Linked DNA regions of Bryobacter aggregatus MPL3. The protein of the gene in region 1 interacts with the protein of each later gene in a pairwise test. Links are inferred from orthologs where the notes say so. Each region holds a gene or a part of one and is shown in the gene's direction. Other genes may lie near its edges. The genes, in order: lpdA and M017_RS27155.

What was found.
Region 2: the proteins of lpdA (region 1) and M017_RS27155 interact in binary tests that used the Escherichia coli proteins (3 or more experiments, as listed by UniProt). The link is inferred for Bryobacter aggregatus MPL3 from one-to-one orthologs.

What each region holds. Positions count from the first base shown.
Region 1 is NZ_JNIF01000004.1:578,715-581,993, reverse strand. The notes cover bases 147-3,104. They hold lpdA (dihydrolipoyl dehydrogenase), read left to right. Parts: upstream 147-907; coding sequence 908-2,302; downstream 2,303-3,104. Other genes in these bases: sucB (2-oxoglutarate dehydrogenase, E2 component, dihydrolipoamide succinyltransferase), read left to right, coding at 2,981-3,104; lipB (lipoyl(octanoyl) transferase LipB), read left to right, coding at 2,295-2,996; M017_RS0122235 (POTRA domain-containing protein), read right to left, coding at 147-663. In the rest of the region: more of M017_RS0122235, read right to left, coding at 1-146; more of sucB, read left to right, coding at 3,105-3,279. UniProt on the Escherichia coli protein: Lipoamide dehydrogenase is a component of the glycine cleavage system as well as of the alpha-ketoacid dehydrogenase complexes.
Region 2 is NZ_JNIF01000004.1:1,197,515-1,200,999, forward strand. Bases 128-3,291 are described here. They hold M017_RS27155 (ATP-dependent helicase), read left to right. Parts: upstream 128-519; coding sequence 520-3,063; downstream 3,064-3,291. Other genes in these bases: M017_RS0124970 (hypothetical protein), read right to left, coding at 128-311; M017_RS0124980 (DNA-binding transcriptional response regulator), read right to left, coding at 3,067-3,291. Outside these bases: lepB (signal peptidase I), read left to right, coding at 1-68; more of M017_RS0124970, read right to left, coding at 69-127; more of M017_RS0124980, read right to left, coding at 3,292-3,438. UniProt on the Escherichia coli protein: A helicase with DNA-dependent ATPase activity. Unwinds DNA duplexes with 3'-5' polarity. Translocates on single-stranded DNA with 3'-5' polarity. Initiates unwinding more efficiently from a nicked substrate than double-stranded DNA.

The sequences.
Region 1 (3,279 bases):
GAGAATGTCACGGAACTCGGGTTCCCGATAAACCAGTCCAACCGCAGCGGAAGCCATGAGAGGACGTAGATCGTCCAGGCTCAGGAGGCGATTGCCGCTAAAGTCGACACTGGAGATTGTCGGCAGCTCCCGCTTGGGGCGGAACATTGCCACCAGATTGCCCTGTGCGTCTGTCGCCAATTGACCGCGAACCCGGTCCACGGGATCCGTCAGCTTCAACGCCCGATTCAGCTCTTCCTCATAACGGCTGAGGACTTCCTGCGTCGCTGGAATCTTGTCCCCAAACAACGGATCGAATTTCTTCAGAATCGCTTTCACGTCCGCGATTTTGGCCGGGATCTCCTCAAAGCCGATGGGATAGAAGGTGGAAACCTCGGTGATATCCCAAGTCAACGCATAACCTTGGTCCTGCGGCTTGTAGTCATAGGCGACTTTGTCGAAATAGCCACAGGTGAGGAGTTTCTGCATCGCCGCATCCATTTGTGCGGGCTTGACAGTGGAGCCGGGAAGAATACCTGCGGCAGCAATCACCTGCTCCGCCTGGAGGATCCGATTTCCCTGCACGGCCACGGCCCGTACGGGAAACGCTTGGTCGGGCGCTTGTGCGAACAAGACCGCGCCCAGAGAAAGAAATACGACACCGAAACTGATTCGCGAATTCATTGCAACCTTATTCATTGTCATCGACGGAGCGGTTGCAATTCTCGTTCCAACAGGACTCAGGGCCCCGCCTCAGATGAAGAACAGCCACCGCGTTGCAAAAAACGCCGTTCTTCCCTCGAAGGGGGCCCTGCCGTGCGTCGCCCCTCCTGAAGAAAACGCACTTGGAATACACTCTCACAATTCACGTTCCAGTGCCACTGAATCCTGAGTTTTGACGAGCCTATTGATACACTAGATACGACCCATGTCCTACGATGTCGTGATTATCGGTAGTGGCCCTGGCGGCTACTCTGCCGCCGTGCGAGCCGGCCAATACGGTCTCAAGACCGCGATCATTGAAAAGTCTCCGAAGCTGGGTGGCACTTGCCTCCACGTGGGATGTATTCCCACCAAAGCGCTGCTCCACAGCGCCAGCGTCTGGGACTATTTTGTGCACCCGGAGGAGGAAGGAATCTCCTGCCAATCTCCGGTTCTGCACTTCCCCAACGTGATCGACCGCAAGGCCAAGATCGTCTCCAAGCACGCCAAAGGCGTCGAGTTCCTCATGAAGAAGAACAAGGTCGACGTCATTGCGGGCTACGCAAAGCTGCTCGGTGGGGGCAAGATCGAAGTCAGTCATAACGGGCAGACCCAGATCATCGAATCGAAGAATATTGTGATCGCCACTGGATCCGAGGCCCGGATGATTCCCAATGTCCAGCCCCAGTCCCCACGCATCCTCACCAACGTCGAAATCCTCGACCTGCCCAGCGTTCCCAAGTCGCTCGCCATTATCGGTGCAGGCGCGGTGGGCGTCGAGTTTGCCAGCATCTTCCGCCGCTTCGGCAGTGAAGTAACGATCTTCGAGATGCTGCCCCGCGTCGTTCCGGTCGAAGATGAAGAAGTCTCGAAAGAACTCGAGCGCTGCTTCAAGAAGATGGGCATCCGCATCGAGACCAGCGCGAAGGTCGAAAACATCGTCAACGGCCCCAATAGCGTCAAGTTCACCGCGACCCTCGCTAACGGGAGCCAGGAACAGGTAGAAGTGGAGAGCTTGCTCGTCGCCGTCGGCCGTAAGCCGAACACCGAGAGCATCGGCCTCGAAAACACCAAAGTCGAAGTCGATCGCGGCTTCCTGAAGGTGAACGGTTTCCAGCAGACTTCTGAACCCGGTGTCTATGCCATTGGCGACGTTGTCGCCGGCACCCCGCAACTGGCCCACGTCGCCACCGCCGAGGGCATGATCGCCATTGGTCACATTGCAGGCGTCGAAGTCCAGCCGATTCGCCGCAACCGCATTCCGGGCGCTACCTACACGGACCCCGGCATCGGCAGTGTCGGCCTCACCGAATCCCAGGCTAAGGCCCAGGGCTATAAGGTGAAAGTCGGCAAGTTCCCCTTTGCCGCAAATTCCAAGGCTTCCATCAGCGGGCATCATGAAGGCTTCGTCAAAGTGGTTGCCGACGACACCTATGGCGAGATTCTCGGTGTCCACATCATTGGCCATCACGGCTATGAACTGATTGCCGAAGCCGTTGCCGCCATGGAATCGGAATCCACCGTCGAGGTGATGATGAACACGATCCACGCCCATCCCACTCTCTATGAAGCAGTCGGCGAAGCATTCAACGCCGTCTACGGAATGGCGATTAATGCCTGATTTTGACGTCATCGACCTGGGACCTCTGCCTTGGGCGGAAGCCTGGTCGATCCAGCAGAGTTATGTCGAAAAGAGAAAAGCCGGTCTGGTGCCGGATACTCTTCTTTTCGTCGAACATCCGCACGTCATCACCCTCGGCCGTAATGCCAGTGAGAGCAATATCCTCGCTGGCCGCGACCAACTGGCGCGTCTGGGGATCGAGGTCCACGAAGCAAATCGAGGCGGTGATGTCACCTATCACGGCCCCGGACAGCTCGTCGGGTATCCGATCTTTGAACTCACCCGTTGGAAGAAAGATGTCCGCGCCTATGTGCAAGGCGTCGAGCAGGCGGTGATCCGCACGCTCGCTGGCTTTGGCATCGAGGCACATACGCGCACCGGCAAAGAAACCGGTGTCTACGTCCAGCAAGCGGGCCTTGCGCCTGCCAAGATTTGCGCGCTCGGCGTGCACATCAGCCGTTGGGTCACCTCCCACGGCTTTGCCCTCAACATCAACACAGATCTCCGCTACTTCCAGTACATCGTTCCCTGTGGACTTACGCTTCCCGTCACCTCGATGGAAGCGCTAGGCGTCACGGTGCAGCGTGAGGAAGTGATGCGGGTACTTTCCCGCCATCTGGCGGAGATCTTCCACCACGAATTTACCGATTCCATTGAAAACTTACAGGAGATGCTTCCATGCCTGATGTCGTAATGCCCCAGATGGGCGAGTCGATCGTTGAAGGAACCCTCACCCGCTGGCTGAAGAAGCCCGGCGATAAGGTAGAGCGCGATGAGCCGCTCTTTGAAATTTCCACCGACAAGGTCGACACTGAGATTCCTTCGCCCGCCGCCGGCATTCTCACGGAGGTCCTGGTGCAGGAAGGCGCAACCGTCGCCATCAATACTCTGGTCGCCCGCATTGGTGAGGCAGGCGGCGCAGCCGCTCCGGCTCCTGCGGCAGCAGCACCGGCTCCCCCGCCCCCAGCTCCGCCTGC
Region 2 (3,485 bases), 620 kb from region 1 along the record:
GTGAATACATCTACGGGAAGGCGGTTTTCGTCTACTGGCCACTTGCCAGAGTCGGCGTTCTTCACTAGCTAGGCCAGCATCTCGTCTAGCATTCTGGAGTAAATCACACGGAGAGTCGGCTTCTTTGTCTTCTTGCCGGGCAGTTCTTTGGACGGAGCGGCGTCGGTAGACTCCGTCACCATCATGTACTCTTCAATCGCACGGATCAGGCCAATCACAGCGACACGGCGGCGATAGAGACGATTGAGTTCTTTCTGCGGATCAAGGTCTCTGGACTTTTTTTGTGTGGGAGAGGTCTTAGCGGAGGGCATATGTCATTTGTACTAGTACATTTCTTAGTACTCAATCCCTCAAATGCGGGTATTCTCTACATAGATTGCGGATATTAAGTATCCGCATTTGTAGGTATTCCAATATATGCTGGTGTACATATGTCCACCAAATCTCGGGTTGGTGGACTCGTGCTAAAATAAGAGTGGTTCGCAGGGTAGAAATATATCCCGCAAATCACTCATTCTAATGGATTTCCTCGAAGGCCTCAACCCCTCTCAACGCGAAGCGGCTGCCCATGGCGAGGGTGCCTTGCTGATCCTTGCCGGCGCTGGTTCCGGTAAGACACGTGTGATCACGCATCGCATGGCGAACCTCGTTCACGCTCACAAGGTGCCCGGATACTCCGTCCTCGCGGTGACATTCACCAATAAGGCCGCGGCGGAAATGAAGGAACGAGTCCAGCATTTGCTCGACTCGACCGGCGAAAATTACGAGTCGCCCTTTGTTTCCACCTTCCATTCCTTTTGTGTGCGCATGTTGCGGCGCGATGGCGATCGTTTAGCCGACCTCCGCCACGGCTTCACCCGCCAGTTCAATATCTATGACGACGACGATCAGATGTCGCTGATCAAGCAGATCTTCAAAGGTCTGGGCGTCGACGAGAAGTTCATGCAATACCGGGCCGCGCTCGGCCGCATCAGCAAGGCGAAGAGCCACCACGAGACCCCGCAAGACCTGCACAAGAACGCAAGAGAGCCGATTGCCGCCCGCATGGCGGTGATCTACGAACAATACGAAGCCAAATTGCGCCAGGCTAACGCCGTGGATTTCGACGACCTGTTGCTCGAAAGCGTCCGGCTGCTCCGCCATGACACCCAACTGCGGGAAACCTACAACCGGCGTTACAACTTCGTCATGGTGGACGAGTATCAGGACACCAATCGAAGCCAATACGAGATGATGCGGCTGCTCTCGGACTCCCACGGCAACGTCGTTGCGGTGGGCGATGAAGACCAGTCGATCTACAGTTGGCGCGGCGCTGACATCCGCAACATTCTCGATTTCGAGCGTGACTATCGCGACGCAAAAATCATTCGCCTCGAACAGAATTACCGGTCCACCAAGAACATCATTGAAGCGGCCAGCACCGTGGTGTCCAACAACACCCAGCGCAAGGGAAAGACCTTGTGGACCGAGCAATCTGCCGGTCCCAAGATCGGTCTCTACGAAGCGCTCGATGGCGAAAACGAAGCGCTCTGGATTGCAGACCGTATCGACAAGATCCTCGACCGGGACCGCGCCGCTCAGGTTGCCATTCTCTATCGCACGAACTTCCAGTCGCGCCAGATCGAAGAGGCCCTGCGCCGCTATGGACGCAAGTACAACGTCGTCGGTGGCCTCAGCTTCTACCAGCGGGCGGAAATCAAGGACGCGCTCAGCTATCTGAAACTCATCGTCAATCCCGGGGACTCCATCGCCTTCCTGCGCGTGGTGAACACTCCGGCCCGTGGCATTGGAAAAACAACCCTCGATCAGGTGGATGCCCATGCCCGTACCAACCAGTCCAGCCTCTGGGAAGCCTCCGGCCAACTGGTCGAGCAACATGCTCTGGGTTCCCGCGCCGAGGCCGCGATCACTGCCTTCCGGCAGATCATTCTCGACCTGCGCGAGAATCTCGAAACCACCAATATCCGGGATCTGCTCAAAGAGCTACTCGCCCGCACCGGCTATATCAAGGCTCTCGAGGAGAACCCCGCTCCCGAGAATGAGGGCCGCCTGGCGAACTTAAACGAATTGATCAATGCCGCGGCGGAATCCGCGGAACGGGGCGAAGCCATTGGTGACTTCCTCGATCACGCCGCGCTGGTCAGCGATTCGGATAAGGTGGACGAGAAAGCACAGATTTCTCTGCTCACCATCCACAATGCGAAGGGTCTGGAGTTTCCGGTTGTATTTCTGGCCGGAATGGAAGAGGGCTTGTTCCCGCACTCGAGAGCTTTGGTGGACGATCACCAGATGGAAGAGGAACGCCGGCTCTGCTATGTCGGCATGACGCGAGCGCGGCAACAACTCTTTATGACCTGGGCGCGGATGCGCCGCAAGTATGGCGGCGGCACACCGGAACCCGCCCTCACGTCCCGCTTCATCCGGGAAGTCCCCGAGCCCTACACCGAGCGGCTTTCCAGGGTGGCCGTGGTGCCGCAGATCGACCTGAGTTCCGAGCAATGGGAAGCGCGCGATACGGTGCGAAAGTACAGCTATGGTTCGCGGCCCTCGCAGGCGGCGGATAACATCAATTCGTTCTTTGGTGCGGGAAATTCCGCTTCCACCGTCCGTCCCACCTCCCGGCCTACGGCGCCGGCCGCCTTGCCGCGCCCGGTTGCTCCTCCGCCAAGACCGGTGCCTCCGGCACCTCCTCCGCCCCCGAAGCCAAAAACCGCATCGCTGTTTAGCGACGAAGAAGCCCCACCCTGGGAGGTCAGCACCTCTGCCCCCACCCCAGCGAAACGCCCGGCAACCACCCCGCCGCTGGTCAAACCGGCTCCCCCGCCACAATTGGCCCAGCGTCCGGCAGCCGCCGGCGCCAAGACCTTTGTTCCTGCAAAACAGCAAAAAGCGCCGAGCAGTGGAATCCGTTCCGGATCCGTTGTCATGCACGCGCGCTATGGAAAGGGGACAGTGATGAGCCGTGAGGGCGATGGGGACGATGCGAAATTGGTGATCAGCTTCCCCGGCTTTGGACTGAAGAAGCTGATCGAAAAGTTCGCTGGAATTAAAAAACTCGACTAGCCTCTAGGCAGCGGCGGCCATTGAGGATGCTTTACCGCGACCGATTGTAGACTCTAAAATCCAGTCAAGTTGTTCTCGTTCGAAGGGTGCGGCGCAGTAGTCGACTGCACCCGCATCCATGGCATCCAACCACTCGTTGACTTCCGGAACTCGGCTCACAACCACAACGGGAGAGCTAGTGGCTCGAAGCAGAGCAAATAATCCAGGTTGGCGAGTCTCACAGAAGACGAGATCATATTTCTCTCGCGATTCGTTGGGTTCGATATTTTCGGCTTCGTGGATTTTAAGCCCACGCGCTGACAGATGTTGGGATAAATCCTCGGCGAGCATCGGCTCGATACCAGCCAGGAGGACGCTTTTACCTTGCACAAGCATTGGATCGGTTCCTTCTCAAAGCGTTTCCACTTCGGAATCATTTACCA